2 regions of the Bacillus sp. KNSH39 genome follow, and region 2 is predicted to be linked to the other one. Evidence: predicted binding sites of a transcription regulator. Region 2 holds the regulator's gene; the other holds the start of a gene.
What was found. Region 2 encodes Rex, which represses fermentation and respiration genes when NADH is low (regulators of the CRP and FNR family bind a similar motif). Its sites were predicted from a motif close to TTGTGAAATATTTCACAA; they were not measured.
Positions count from the first base shown of each region.

Region 1 (8,027 bases), 1.1 Mb from region 2:
GTTATATAAAAGGGTATAGCGAGGCTATTTTAGATGGTGTTGCAAAGGGACCGCAGCAGGAAAAAGTAACGCAGCTAATTCATAAAGAAGCAGGTCGTATGCAGCGTCTCGTTCATGACTTGTTAGACTTAGCACAATTAGAAGGTGAGCACTTTCCGTTAAAGAAGCAACCTATCGTTTTTTCACAGCTGATTGAAGACGTATTAGATACGTATGAGATTAAGTTTATAGAAAAGGAAATTCATATTTCAACCAATTTAAATCCAGAGGTCATTGTCATGATTGATGAGGATCGTATGCAACAAGTGCTTCATAATGTGTTAGATAATGCGATACGGTATACAAATCAAAAAGGAAATATCGTTATAACTTTAGAGCAAATCGATGATTACTGTGAATTAAAAATAAAAGATACAGGAATTGGTATTGATATAGAACATTTGGAGAATCTTGGAGAACGCTTTTACCGAGTTGATAAAGCGAGAAGTCGTCAACACGGTGGAACAGGTTTAGGCCTTGCTATTGTGAAACAAATTGTTCATATACATGGTGGACAGTGGAAAATTGAAAGTGAAAAAGATAAGGGAACAACGGTTATTATTAAACTGAATGTACAGGATGAGGGGAGCATGTTCTAATTTTTAGGACATGTTCTTTATATTGAAGAAAATATTTATCCCGCTATTCGCCGGGCAGTAAGACCCTCACCTCAAAATTCAACGGAAGCAAAGAAGTTAGGTGGAGGCCCTGCTGCCCGTAAAAGCCCGATTGGTGAGAGCTAATAATCAGTGGGCGATGAACAAAACCCCACTGATTAAAGTTTCACTTTATACGTAAAAATATAAATTAATATGTAATAAATATCGAAAATTTGACTATTTTATGAACAAAACATTTGTACTTCTTATCAATTCGGTCTAAAATAGTTATGATGCAAAGTTCTTATAAATCGTTTCAATTGTTGTTTGGAAGATACTGAGGTGATTTAACTGGAGTACAAATCTATTAAACCGAAAAAAATTTACGAAGAAGTATCTGAAGCTATTTTAACAATGATTAAAAATGGTACGTTAAAACCTGGTGACAAACTACTCCCTGTGCATCAATTAGCTGAGCAGTTTCAAGTTGGCAGATCTGCTGTTCGTGAAGCGCTAAGTGCGCTAAGAGCGATGGGCTTAATTGAGATGAAACAAGGAGAAGGTACATATGTGAAGAACTTCGATTCTTCTTCATTAACGAAATCATTAAACAATAGATTATTAATGAAGAAAGAAGATATTTTGAATTTATTAGAAGTACGAAAGGTGCTTGAAGTGGGGGCAGTTCGAGTAGCGGCGGCAAAACGTACGGAAGATAATTTACAAAATATGAAACATTGGTTAGATGAAATGGCAAAGAGCATTGGAGATGAAAAGGCTGGTGAAAAAGCCGATTTTCAATTTCATATGGGAATTGCAGAGTCTTCGCATAATAACATTTTGCTTGAACTCATGAATCATGTTTCAGAGATGATTGCTGAAACAATTGGTGAATCAAGACGCATTATTTTATATGGTGAACAAACGACATCAGAACGACTTATAGAAGAGCATCAAGTTATATATGATGCGGTGTTAAAACAAGATGTAGAATTAGCGCAGCAAGCAATGCTAGATCATTTAACAAATGTAGAACATATTGTCACAGGTAAAAACGATATAAATTCGTAATTTAATCTTTTAAAAATTTAATTTTCTGATAAAATAGAGAAAGATTAAGTAAGCGTTTTCTTTAGAAGAGGGAGAGGATAGGCCATGGTTGAGCCTATTTCTTCTCTGCTAAGTCATCTGATGACCATATGTTTGTTGGTGAAGTTGTAAAAAGGGGGAGTAATAGTTATGAAAGTTACTTTATTTGTTACTTGTTTAGTCGATATGTTTGAAACAAATGTCGGCAAAGCAACAGTTGAAGTGTTGGAGCGTTTAGGTTGTGAAATTGAATTTCCAGAAGCACAAGTTTGTTGTGGGCAGCCTGCTTATAATAGCGGCCATGTAGAAGCAGCAAAAGAAGCGATGAAACATATGATTGAAACTTTCGAAGATGCAGAATATATTGTTACGCCATCTGGTTCTTGTGCGACAATGTTTCATGAGTATCCGCATGTTTTCAAAGATGATCCAAAGTGGGCTAAACGTGCACAAAAAGTTGCTGATAAAACTTATGAATTTACACAGTTTATTGTAGATGTTTTAAAAGTTACAGATGTTGGTGCAAGTTTACCAGGGATAGCTACTATTCATAAATCATGTCATATGACGCGTATGCTTGGAGTAAAAGAAGCACCAGGAATTTTATTATCAAATGTAAAAGGATTAACTGTGAGAGATTTGCCAAACGTGCAAAATTGTTGCGGGTTTGGGGGAACGTTTTCAGTTAAGATGACTCCAATTTCTGAGCAAATGGTAGACGAAAAAGTAGATAGTGTCATGGAAACAGGTGCAGATTATTTAATCGGTGCAGATTGTGGGTGTTTGTTAAACATTGGCGGACGTATTGAGCGTTTAGGAAAAGAAGTAAAAGTAATGCATATTGCTGAGGTACTGAATAGTCGCTCATGAAGGGGGAACATAAGCTATGTCTATGAAAATCAGTGAGAAAAAATTTAATGATCGCGTTGGTGATGGAATTCAAGATTCGTTTATGCGCGGAGCAGTATCTTCTGCACAAACGCGTTTATATACGAATCGCTTAAAAGCTGCAGATGAATTAGGAAACTGGGAAGAGTGGCGTGAACTAGGTGAACAAATTCGTCAACATACGTTAGAAAATCTGGATTATTACTTAATGCAGTTAAGTGAAAATGTATCAAAAAGAGGCGGACACGTGTACTTTGCGAAGACGAAAGAGGAAGCTGCAAAGTATATTCAAGACGTTGCCAAAAAGAAACAAGCGAAAAAAGTAGTAAAATCAAAGTCGATGGTAACAGAAGAAATTAGTATGAACCATGCGCTTGAAGAGATTGGCTGTGAAGTATTAGAGAGTGACTTAGGAGAGTATATCTTGCAAGTAGATAATGATCCACCTTCACATATTATTGCACCTGCACTTCATAAAAATAGAACGCAAATTCGCGATGTATTTAAAGAAAAGCTAGGCTATGAAAATTCTGATGACCCATATGAAATGACAAAGTTTGTTCGTAAACAACTTCGTGAGAAATTTATGGATGCAGAAATTGGTGTAACTGGTTGTAACTTTGCTGTTGCCAATACTGGATCTCTTTGTTTAGTAACGAATGAAGGTAATGCAGATCTTGTTATGTCAATTCCTAAAACACAAATTGCGGTAATGGGTATGGAACGTATGGTTCCGACAATGGAAGAATTAGATGTTTTAGTTGGTTTACTATGTCGTAGTGCAGTAGGTCAAAAATTAACAAGTTATGTAACAGTAGCAGGACCAATTCAAGAAGAGGAAGTTGATGGACCTGAAGAATTCCATTTAGTGGTTGTTGATAATGGTCGCTCTCAAATTCTTGGATCTGAATTCCGTTCCGTATTACAATGTATTCGTTGCGCTGCTTGTGTTAACGTATGTCCTGTATATCGTCACGTTGGTGGACATTCATATGGATCGATTTACTCAGGACCAATCGGTGCGGTATTAACACCGCTTCTAGGTGGATATGATGATTACAAAGAGCTTCCTTATGCATCTAGTTTATGCGGAGCATGTACAGAAGCTTGTCCAGTAAAAATTCCGTTGCATGATTTATTATTAAAACATCGTCAAGTCATCGTTGAGCAAGAAGGTCGTGCACCACTTGCAGAAAAACTAGCGATGAAAATGTTTAGTATGGGTGCTTCTTCAGCTGCTTTATATAAAATGGGTTCAAAAATGGCACCAGCGGCAATGAGTCCATTTACATCTGGTAATCGTGTATCAAAAGGTGTTGGACCACTTAAAAACTGGACGGATATTCGTGAATTCCCAGCTCCAAGTAAAGAACGATTCCGTGATTGGTATAAAGATCATAAGAAAGGCGGGGATAAATAATGACAGGATTAATTCAAAACCGTGATGCCTTTCTAGATAACATTGCAAAAGAACTTGGGCGCGCACGTAAAACAGAAGGTGTAGAGCGTCCAGTATGGAAAAGTAATGTGAATATAGAAACGTTAAAAGATTATTCACAAGAAGAATTACTAGAAGTGTTTAAAAAGCAATGTACAAACATTCATACAACTGTAGTAGAAACGACAAATGACCGTTTAGGTGAAGACCTTCAAAAAGTAATCATGGAAAACGGCGGGGGACCTATTTTATTATCAGCAGATGATCGTTTTGATGCATATGGTTTAACATCTTTATTTAAAGAAGAACTTCCAAAGCGAGACGTTGAAGTAAACGTATGGGATCCAGAGAGAAAAGACGAAAATATGCGTTTAGCTGAAAAAGCGAATATTGGTATTGCATTTAGTGATTATACATTAGCCGAATCTGGTACAATTGTTGTACAAAGTCATAAAGGGCAGGGACGTTCTTTACACTTTTTACCGACTGTATATTTTGCTATTATTCCACGTGAAACACTTGTGCCTCGTATTACACAAGCAGTTCAGGATATGAACTCACGCGTAGAAAATGGGGAGACAGCGGCATCTTGTATTAACTTTATTACAGGGCCAAGTAACTCGGCTGACATTGAGATGAATCTTGTTGTCGGAGTACATGGACCATTAAAAGCAGTATATTTCATCGTATAAAAGAGGGGAAAGCAGGCCAGAAAATGGCCTGCTTTTTTAGTAGAATAAAGGATAATATGAAGTAGAAGTTCTCTCCTTTTTTTGCTATGTTTTTTGGGAAAGGAGAGGAAGGGATGTTCACTTATTTATATGCACTGTTAGCAGGGATGGTGTTTGGTTCTTTTTTTATGTTAGTTGCGGTGAGGGTTCCATTAGGTGCGTCTATTATTACCCCGCGTTCACATTGTTATTATTGCAAATATGTGCTAAGGCCAAAAGAACTAATCCCCATCATTTCATTTTATATACAAAGAGGCTGTTGTACGAATTGTAAGAGGAAAATTCCAATTATATATGTAGCATTTGAATGTATAACAGGAAGTATATTTCTTCTTACCGTGTATATGATTGGAATAGAACGAGAACTTATTATCATTTTATCCCTTTTTTCGCTACTTCTTATTATTTCAGTTACAGATTACTTATATATGTTAATTCCTGATTGTATTTTAATTTCGTTTGCGGTTTTACTCATTCTCGAAAGTGTTTTTGTACAATTAGTTACTTGGACAGATAGTATAGTTGGTAGTGGTGTTATATTCCTTTTGTTATATTGCATGCAAAAGATATATCCAGAAGGGCTTGGCGGAGGAGATATAAAACTACTTTCGTTACTTGGTTTTATAGTAGGAGTGAAGGGAGTTTTTATCGTTTTATTTTTAGCATCTTGTTTTAGTCTTTGTTTTTTCGGGATTGGTATCGGATTAAAACGTATAGAAGTACGAAAGCCAATTCCATTTGGTCCTTTTATTAGTCTTGGGGCAATGTGCTATGTATTAGCTGTTTATTCAAATTAGAGAGGGAATCGAAAATGAACGTATATATGGATGATCAAAGAAGTTGCCCGTTCGGGTATGTGTCCGCAACTACAGTAGAATGTGCCTTGCAAATGGTTCGGGATTATGATGTGAATATTCTTTCCCTTGATTATAATATGGGCTGGGGAGCAAAAAATGGACTAGATTTTGTAGAAGCTTTTTGTACAGAGGGATTATATGTAAATGAAATTCACCTTCATACGAATGATGTCATCGGTATGCACAAGATGAAACAGAGAATGGATAAGGGAAAGGAAGAAGGAGAAATTAATCCTCACCTTGTTGTTAAATACGTGGGAAGCTAAAAACTCCAAAGTAAAACTTTGGAGTTTTTAGTGTTTCATATGTGCTTGTAAAGGAATAATCTCTTCTTGTTGAGCTACTGCGATTTCAGTTTCTTCCTGTTGAACTTCAGGTGTTTTCTTTGTTAAGTAGTGGTATACCATACCGACAAATACTGATCCGCCAATAATGTTACCGATTGTAACAGGAATTAAGTTATGAATAGCACCTGAAAAAGAAATTGTCTCAGGATGCGGTGAAACTAAAGATAAAGCAAAGAGTGATAAGTTTGCAATACTATGTTCGTAACCAGATAAGAAGAATGTGAAAACAAGTAGCATCATGACTATTATTTTTGCTGTGTCACCTTTAACCTGAGAAGGTAAGAAACAAGCAAGACATACGAGCCAGTTACATAAAATGGCTTTAAAGAATAACTGCATTGTAGGTGTGTTCATCTTTCCTTCAACGACTTTATTCATTAAGTGACCGTGATCAATTGCTTCAAAAATTCCAGTTGCGTAAAATAGTAAGGCAAAGAATAACGCGCCGGCTAAGTTACCTGCATAACAAGCAACCCAGTTACGTAGTGTATCAGAAATCGTTGTTTCTTTTCTTAAAGTTGCTACAGTAAAGTACATTGTGTTCCCAGTAAACAATTCAGCACCGCCATATATAATAAGTACGAGAGCAATCCCGAAAAACATAGAAGCAGCTAAATAAGTTGCTGGTGAATCTGCAATGTGAAAAAAGTTACCTAATTTAAAACATAGTACAATAATAAAACCGATATAAATACCCGCAAGTGCAGCACGAATGAAATATTGCATTGGGTTTGTATCTAGTATTTTCTTTTTGCTTTTAGCCAGTTTGACAACATAATCTAGTCCTTGTTCTAGCATGAGTAATACGCTCCTTTAGTAAATCTTCTATAAATACTCCTTATATGAATAAAGTACATGGAATTGTTCTCACTTTCAATAAGTTTGTGCAATGTTTCACAAAAAGGACATACATACATTAAGAAAACGTTTACAAAAGGTAGTATAATGGAATTTTTTCTGGACATTGAGAGGAAGAAAGAAAAAGAAAAAGCGCTGTAATTACAGCGCTTTTTCGTCTAAATTCTTTTCTACTTTTACTTCTACTTCTTTTGAGAAGAACCAACCACCAACTGCGATTCCGACTAATACAATCCAGAATGTAAGCTTCCACGGAGTGGATTCTGGGAATGAATGTGGAATTACATTTAATGCAGGGTGTGCTAATGTATAAACTGCTAGCTTCACACCAACCCAACCTACAATTAAGAATGCTGCGGTTTCAAGTCCTGGTTTACGTTTTAAGATTTGTACGAAAGCAGTTGCTGCAAATCGCATAATGATTAATCCGATAAGTCCACCTACAAAGATAACAGCGAATTGCCCAGTATCAAGACTACCAATTGTACCTAATCCTGTTTTTGGTAAAGTCATTGCTAGTGCAACAGCAGCTAAAATTGAATCAACTGCGAAGGCGATATCAGCAACCTCAACTTTAAATACAGTCCACCAAAAGTTCTCTTGTTTTTTCTTTGCTTCTTTTTCTTCTGTTTCTTCATCTGTATTCTTTTTAACATATGTTTTAAATAAGTGATTACCAGCGATAAACATAAGGTAGATGGCACCAATTGCTTGCACTTGCCATACATCGACTAAGAACGAAATCATAAATAACGATCCAAATCGGAAAACAAATGCCCCCGCTAATCCATAAAATAGTGCTTTCTTTCGTTTTTCTTCTGGTAAATGTTTTACCATAATTGCAAGAACAAGAGCGTTATCAGCCGCTAAAATCCCTTCAAGTGCAATTAGGATGAGTAATACCCAACCATACTCCAATAATAATGATACATCCATGTACATTCTCCTCTCATTTCTATAAGTTCTAAATAAGTGAAGAATTTCCCCACTATTTAGTTTCCCCATACTCCTGCCTATTAACTTTGGAAAAATCTGGAAGTGAATGCAAAAAAGACCTCTGCCGTTAATAGGCAAAGGTCTTGCTAGACATATGTAATAAAAAATGCCAACAAAGCCGGAAGAACTAAGTTCTACGTAATGACGACTTTGTTTCCAAGAAATATTCTTGGACGCTACTCCCC
Region 1 is NZ_JBQXYO010000001.1:5,187,814-5,195,840, forward strand. Features, by position in the region: gene ACUL40_RS26615 (sensor histidine kinase) at 1-638, shown strand, start outside; gene ACUL40_RS26620 (FadR/GntR family transcriptional regulator) at 1,020-1,709, shown strand; gene ACUL40_RS26625 ((Fe-S)-binding protein) at 1,878-2,597, shown strand; gene ACUL40_RS26630 (LutB/LldF family L-lactate oxidation iron-sulfur protein) at 2,614-4,035, shown strand; gene ACUL40_RS26635 (LutC/YkgG family protein) at 4,035-4,745, shown strand; gene ACUL40_RS26640 (prepilin peptidase) at 4,859-5,581, shown strand; gene ACUL40_RS26645 (cyclic-phosphate processing receiver domain-containing protein) at 5,596-5,907, shown strand; gene ACUL40_RS26650 (formate/nitrite transporter family protein) at 5,935-6,786, opposite strand; gene ACUL40_RS26655 (TerC family protein) at 6,988-7,782, opposite strand.
Region 1: the regulator Rex is predicted to act here: its motif matches at 6,871-6,888, upstream of ACUL40_RS26650 (formate/nitrite transporter family protein).

Region 2 (8,027 bases):
GACGTGCTTCTTCACTAAATTTAATATCTTTTGCCATAATAATTGACCCCCTTGGATTTTTTAAGATTTATATAATTAACCGATAACTGCTAAAATGTCACTTTCACGTAAAATCAAGTAGTCTGTACCTTCATATTTCACTTCAGTACCTGCATATTTTGAGAAGATGATAAGATCACCTGCTGCTACCTCTAAAGCAACACGCTCACCATTCTCAAGCACTCGACCAGTACCTACTGCAACAACTTTACCCTCTTGTGGTTTTTCTTTTGCAGTATCTGGTAATACGATACCACTTGCTGTTTTTTCTTCTGCTTGAACAAGCTCAATTACAACGCGATCACCTAATGGCTTTAGCATGAACAATAACCTCCTCATTTTGTTATGTAAATTTCTTTTATTAGCACTCAAGTCATCCGAGTGCTAACACACTTATAATAATAAATAATCTCAATTTCTTTTGCAAGTAAAAAAATCATAATTTTTTCGCAAATCACTATATAAACTTTCTATATACAATACTGCCTTTACTATATGAATCGTTGTTTCCACTGCTCGTATGTTACAATATGAAAGGACACCCTAAGTTGTTTTCGCTACACATACAACTTTCTCCTGTCTTCTATTATAATTTCAAATAAGGATTTACGAAAAAAACATAATTCAAGAGGTTTATATCGTAGGTAGCATATTTACATGTTATCCTAACTTATCTCATACACTATAGTTAGAAAGGATGGTTAAACCATTTGAAGAAACAATACTGGTGGATTATCGTTACATACATTTTAATGCAGTTATCTGGCGTTGTTGGATTACCACTTCTCCTAAAAACAGGACTCTATGATAATAGAGGATTTACCATTGAGGAAAAAGGACAAATCATAACAGGACACTGGGCAATTATTAGCTTCTTTGTTGCATTATGTATCGTACTTTGGTTACTTAGAACAGATATTCGTGACAGGCATTTAGATGCAATGCGCTCTTCTGTTCCAGCTACTATTGGATGGATTTTTATCGGGTTCTTCTTAGCTTTCTTTTCACAAATAGTTGCCGGTATGATCGAGATGCAGCTGCTAGGAATTAAACAAGGTTCAGAAAATACAATGAAACTTATGGAAATTGCAAGAACGACACCTTGGTTCCTTATTGTTGTTTCTATAATTGGACCTATCTTAGAAGAAATCGTATTTAGAAAAATTCTATTCGGCACGCTTTATAAGAAGTTTAACTTCTTTATCGCAGCTATCATTAGTTCGCTTGTATTCGCAGCAATTCATTTTGATTTTACTCACTTATTGGTATACACTGCTATGGGGCTCGTATTTGCCTTCTTATATGTGAAGACGAAACGTATTATCGTTCCGATTGCAGCTCATGTTGCGATGAATACATTAGTCGCTATTGGGCAAATTTTTATGAGCAATGAACAAATTCAAGAAATGATTAAAGAAGCTGAAAAAATGCAAGGCTTTATCGGAGGATTTTTTGTATGAGAAACTCACCATTGTTCATGGCTGCACTATACTTCCTTCTTGGATGTATCTTTACACGCTTCGCCATTACGAACGTGACAGATACAATCTGGAATATGTGGACAATACTATTTGCAGTTATGGCAACAATTGATTTTAATTTGGCACTTCGCCTTATATTAGTTAAATTCACAAAGAAGAAACAATAATAAAACGCAGAGGTCGCTTCCTCTGCGTTTTATTGTGGATAGTTTTTCAAAAAGTAAACTAATGTTTGTAACTCTACAGCTAAGTCAATATGATGAATTCTAATATTCTCTGATACGTTTAATCGCGCTGGTGTGAAATTCAAAATACCGTGCACGCTTGTTTCAGCTAATCTATCTGCTACAGCTTGTGCTACTGTAGCCGGTACTGTTAATATTGCCACTTGTATATCATTTGATAATCTCTCTTCTAATTCATCTAAATGATATACAGGAATGCCCCCGATTTCTGTTCCAACTTTCTCTTCACTAACATCAAATGCCATTTCAATTTTTGTATTATTGTTTTTCGTGAAATTATAATGTAAGAAAGCGGTCCCTAAATTACCTACTCCAATAAGTGCTACACGTGTTATATCATCTTGATCAAGTGTTTCGCGGAAAAATGATAATAAATAATTTACGTTATATCCATATCCCTTTTTCCCTAACGCTCCAAAATACGAAAAATCTCTTCGTATTGTTGCGGAATCTACTTTTACTGCCTCACTCAATTCGGCCGATGAAACACGCTGCTTACCAGAAAGAGATAAGTTTTGGATAAATCGATAGTATAGAGGCAATCTTTTAGCAGTGGCTTGTGGAATCTTTTGCTGATCCATATGACCTCTCCTCTCTTCCTATCTTTATTCATATACTTTAATCAAATACAGAAGTTTAGCACTCATTAAATTCCTTGTATAATAAAGAGAAGAAGTATTCTCTCTTTATTTTAAACTATACACTATTTTTAGTATGATTGAGAAATATAAACATGGCAAAGTTAAGAAATTATTTGAGGTGAAAACATTGATTTTATTACAAGTAAACGCGCTTTCGAAATTATACGGTGCAGAAACGATTCTTGCAAACATAAAATTGGAAGTACAAACAAAAGATCGTATCGCATTAGTTGGAAGGAATGGAGCAGGAAAATCTACATTATTAAAAATTATCGCTGGTGAATTATCTCATGATGGTGGCGAAATTATAAAACCGAAAGATGTCTCAATCGGATATTTAGCTCAAAATACTGGACTAGAAACGTCTTTAACAATTTGGGATGAAATGCTAACCGTCTTTACCCACTTACAGCAAATGGAGACAAAACTTCGAAGGCTTGAGCAAGAAATGGGAAAAGAAGAAAACTTTTCAAACGAAGCTACATATGAAAGATTGTTAGCTGATTATGACCAACTACAACTCAATTATAAAGATCAAGGTGGATATCAATATGAAGCGGATATTCGCTCCATTTTAAGCGGCCTTGGCTTCCCAGTTGAAACGCACCAGACGACGATCTCTACTTTAAGCGGCGGGCAAAAAACAAGATTAGCTCTCGGGAAATTATTATTAACAAAACCAGACTTACTTATTTTGGACGAGCCTACAAACCATTTAGACATCGAAACATTAACATGGCTTGAGCAATATTTGCAAGGTTATCCTGGCGCAATATTAATCGTCTCACATGACCGTTATTTCTTAGACAAACTCGTTACACAAGTATATGAAATTTCGAATAAAGAAAGCAGACGATTTGTTGGTAACTACAGTAAATATTTAGACTTAAAATCAGCATTATATGAGCAAGAAATGAAACGTTACGAAAAACAACAAGATGAAATCGCAAAACTTGAGGACTTCGTTCAAAAGAATATAGCTCGCGCTTCTACAACGAAACGTGCTCAAAGTCGCCGGAAACAACTAGACAGAATGGAATTATTAACGAGACCATTAGGGGATTCTAAGTCAGCATCATTCCACTTCGATATTGAAAAACAAAGTGGAAATGATGTTTTACAAGTAAATGATGCAACCATCGGCTATGATGAAAACCCTATAATTGAACATGTAACTATGCGCTTAACTCGCGGAGATAGTGTTGCTTTAGTTGGTCCAAACGGAATTGGGAAATCCACATTGTTAAAATCCATTGTGAATAAGTTACCACTATTAAATGGTGATGTTTCTTTCGGATCAAATGTATCTGTTGGTTATTATGATCAAGAACAAGCAAACTTAACATCTTCTAAACGGGTTTTAAATGAACTATGGGATGAATATCCACTGCAACCGGAAAAAGAAATCCGTACTATACTTGGGAATTTTTTATTCACAGGAGATGATGTACTGAAACCAGTATCTTCCCTTAGTGGTGGACAAAAAGCTCGATTAGCTCTTGCAAAACTTATGATGCAAAAGTCAAATTTGTTAATTCTAGATGAGCCTACGAACCACCTTGATTTAAATAGTAAAGAGATTTTGGAGAATGCTTTAATTGATTACCCAGGGACTCTTCTATTCGTCTCACATGACCGCTACTTTATTAACCGTGTAACAACGACTGTGGTTGAGTTATCAACAGAAGGTGCACAGGAATATTTAGGGGATTACGATTACTACGTTGAAAAGAAAAATGAAATGATTGAACGTGCAGAACTTGAACAGCAAGAAAGTGACGTTCCTGTTCAAAAGGTGATTGCACAAGAGAAATTAAATTATTTAGAAGAAAAAGAGCGTAAAAAACTAGAGCGTCAACGCACTAGAAAAATTGAAGAGCTAGAACAAAGTATAGTGGAATTAGAAGAAGAAATTGCTACGTTAGAAGATCAACTTTGCTTACCAGAAATATATGCAGATTATGAAAAAGCTAGTGAAATTACAACTAAAAAGCAAACGCTACAAGAACAACTTGAAACTTGTATGGCAGAATGGGAAGAGCTGCATGTATAAGCATATTTAAATAAGGAAGATGTCTCATAAGTCAGGACTTTTGACTATGTGACATCTTTTTTTATTACTTAAACAATTTTTTGAATATATCTATCGTAACTTAGAATATACTAACGATTTTTTAAATATATCTATTGTAACCCTATATATATTAACAATTCGACACGAAATATCGTTTTAACGACAAAGATTGACAATATTAGCATCTTCTATAATGGGGAGATGTTTCAAAATGTTTTTCGGGGATATCTTCTTGCTTTTTATTTCCCGAAAAAGAACAAATTCAAAGGTCTGACATCAACCTATTTATCCACAAGTTTATACACATATCCACCTTTATAAAATAAACATCAAAATAACTTTTCCACATTATCCACAGTCAATAAAAAAGTTATCAACATTTTATATACACAATAAAACCCACATTATCAACAGATAATATGGGTTTTATCCACAACCTGTGGTTAATTATGTGTATAACTATGCTTCAATATCTAATCCTGGATTTGCATTTAAGGCTAATGTTGCACGCTTACCTTGTTCATAAGCAATTGTCCCTGCCGCTGCAATCATCGCTGCATTATCTGTGCATAAAGATAGCGGCGGAATAATTAATTCAATGTTTTCTTTTTGTGCAAATTCCTCTTCTAATCGCGCACGAAGTCCTTTATTAGCAGCTACTCCACCAGCAAGAAGTAATTGCTTTACATTATAAGCTTCTGCTGCACGAGCTGCTTTCGTTACAAGTACATCTATTACACTTTCTTGGAAACTTGCTGCTAAATCTTCTGGTGCAATTTCTATACCGCGCTGTTTTGCGTTATGCACAGTGTTGATAACTGCTGATTTCAATCCACTAAAGCTAAAATCATACGAATCCGGTTCTAGCCATGCACGAGGCAAATCAATTGTCGGTTCTCCTTCATGTGCAAGGCGATCAATATGAGGACCACCTGGATATGGCATAGATAACGTACGAGCTACTTTATCATATGCTTCTCCAGCTGCATCGTCTCGTGTTTCACCAATTACTTCGAATGAACCATGTTCTTTCATATAAACAAGTTCTGTATGCCCACCAGATACAACAAGTGATAATAACGGGAATTGAACTTCTTTTACTAAACGGTTCGCATAAATATGACCAGCAATATGATGAACACCGACTAACGGAATATCATGTGCAAACGCTACTGCCTTCGCTGCATTTACTCCAATTAGAAGTGCTCCTACTAAACCAGGACCTTCTGTTACAGCAATTGCATCAATATCATCAAATGTGATATTTGCTTCCTTTAAAGCTTCTTCTAACACAACTGTAATTTCTTCTACATGATGACGGGATGCAATCTCTGGTACAACGCCGCCAAAACGCTTATGACTTTCAATTTGTGATGCAACGACATTCGCAATAATTTCCGTTCCATTTTTAACAACTGCTACTGCTGTTTCATCACAACTTGTTTCAATACCAAGTATAATCGTATTTTTTTCCATTATATATTCACCCACATTACGAGACCATCTTCCTGATTGTCTGCATAGTATCGTTTACGAATCCCACCATTTTGAAATCCGTATTTTCTGTATAACTGCTTTGCTACTTCATTTGATACACGTACTTCAAGTGTCATTGTTTTTACCCCTAGTTCTTTCGCTTCAGAAATAACTGCTTTCAATAGGGCATCTCCTAACTTTTGACCTCGGTATTCTGGCAAAATAGCTATATTTGTTATATGTGATTCATCAATAATTATCCACAATCCACAATACCCGACTACACGACCATCTTTTTCTAACACAATATAATGTGCATGTTCATTCATCGTTAATTCACGGTGAAAGGCATCTGCAGTCCAAGGAGTTGAAAAAGACGCTTCTTCAATAGCTACAATTTGAGCAATATCATCAAGCTCCATCTTTCTAAATATCATATCCATCTTCTGCAAGCTCCTACTTGTTTTGACTTTCTAACCACTTTGTTTCAGCTTCAGCTAAACGAAGATAGCTTGGAACAAACGTATGCACATCTTGTTCTTCTTTTTGTAATCCTAAGAATGCTAGCTCACTTGGTCTTGGGTTATTTTTAGTAAATGGAGCGAATACAGCTTGATCACCTAAATGTTCTATAATTGTTTCTTTATGCAATTTAACATCGTTACCGATAAATAAAACAGGCTGTCCTTTATCTTTTAACATTTGCAACCAGTCTACAATAAGAATAATTCGGTCTTCTTCTATTGAAGTTAACTGCTCTCCTTCATATGTATATAACCCAGTATAAATTTGCCCACGTCTTCCATCAAATAAAGGACAAATTAACCCGTTAAAGTTAGCACCGTTTGCAGCTACTACCTCTAAACTTGATACACCTACAATTGGTATTTGAAGTGACCAAGCTAATGTTTTCGCCGCTGTCACGCCTATACGAACACCTGTATAGGATCCAGGTCCAGCAGCTACAACGATTTTAGTTAATTCCTTCGGTTTTACACCGCATTCTTTTAACAGTTTCTCTACAGCTGGCATAAGACGTACAGAATGGTTTTTTGTTAAATTTGTAATGATTTCCCCAATTACGTTTTCTTCCTCAATAAGGGATACACCCATTACGTAATTTGAAGTATCAATTGCTAGTACTTTCATCTTGTAATAGCTCCTCACATAATCTAATATAGCGATCTCCAATTGGCTCGAGTATAATTTTTCTTGTGTCATCTCCAGCATGGAATAAACTAATTTGTAACTTTTCATTCGGTAAATATGCTTCTATTAAATGAGCCCATTCTACTACCGTAATTCCTTCACCGTAGAAATATTCATCAAAGCCTAAGTCCTCTTCACTTTCTGCTAAGCGATACACGTCCATATGATATAGCGGTAATCTTCCTTTATATTCTTTAATGATATTAAAGGTAGGACTATTTACAACTCTTTTCACTCCAAGACCTTTTGCTAGTCCCTTTGTAAAAGTCGTCTTACCAGCTCCAAGATCTCCTTCTAAAATAATTACGTCTTGTGCCTCTACGAGCTCACCTAGTTTTTCTGATAACCTTTGTGTTTCCTCAGAAGATTTTGTTGTTACTTCATATTTACTCACAGACTTCACCTACTTTACTCACAATGTTCTCTGCTCTTTATTATACAGGTTTTGAATATATAAAAAAGTCCTTAGGAGTTGTCCTAAGGATAGTTTGACTGTCTTTATTAGTTTTTTGTTAAAACAAATAAAAAAATACGAAACAACTTGTTTCGTTCTTTTCTTTATATGAAATGGCGGTCCCGACCGGGGTCGAACCGGCGATCTCCTGCGTGACAGGCAGGCATGTTAACCACTACACCACGGGACCATTTGGTTGCGGGGACAGGATTTGAACCTGCGACCTTCGGGTTATGAGCCCGACGAGCTACCGTGCTGCTCCACCCCGCGACAATATAAATAGCTTGGCGACGTCCTACTCTCACAGGGACAAGGTCCCAACTACCATCGGCGCTAGAGAGCTTAACTTCCGTGTTCGGTATGGGAACGGGTGTGACCTCTCTGCCATCATCACCAAACTATTGAAGG
Region 2 is NZ_JBQXYO010000001.1:4,109,983-4,118,009, reverse strand. Features, by position in the region: gene groL (chaperonin GroEL) at 1-37, opposite strand, end outside; gene groES (co-chaperone GroES) at 76-360, opposite strand; gene ACUL40_RS21190 (CPBP family intramembrane glutamic endopeptidase) at 750-1,499, shown strand; gene ACUL40_RS21185 (YdiK family protein) at 1,496-1,687, shown strand; gene ACUL40_RS21180 (redox-sensing transcriptional repressor Rex) at 1,717-2,346, opposite strand; gene ACUL40_RS21175 (ABC-F family ATP-binding cassette domain-containing protein) at 2,534-4,459, shown strand; gene tsaD (tRNA (adenosine(37)-N6)-threonylcarbamoyltransferase complex transferase subunit TsaD) at 4,940-5,956, opposite strand; gene rimI (ribosomal protein S18-alanine N-acetyltransferase) at 5,956-6,399, opposite strand; gene tsaB (tRNA (adenosine(37)-N6)-threonylcarbamoyltransferase complex dimerization subunit type 1 TsaB) at 6,413-7,105, opposite strand; gene tsaE (tRNA (adenosine(37)-N6)-threonylcarbamoyltransferase complex ATPase subunit type 1 TsaE) at 7,086-7,559, opposite strand; tRNA gene ACUL40_RS21150 (tRNA-Asp) at 7,734-7,809, opposite strand; tRNA gene ACUL40_RS21145 (tRNA-Met) at 7,813-7,889, opposite strand; rRNA gene rrf (5S ribosomal RNA) at 7,902-8,017, opposite strand.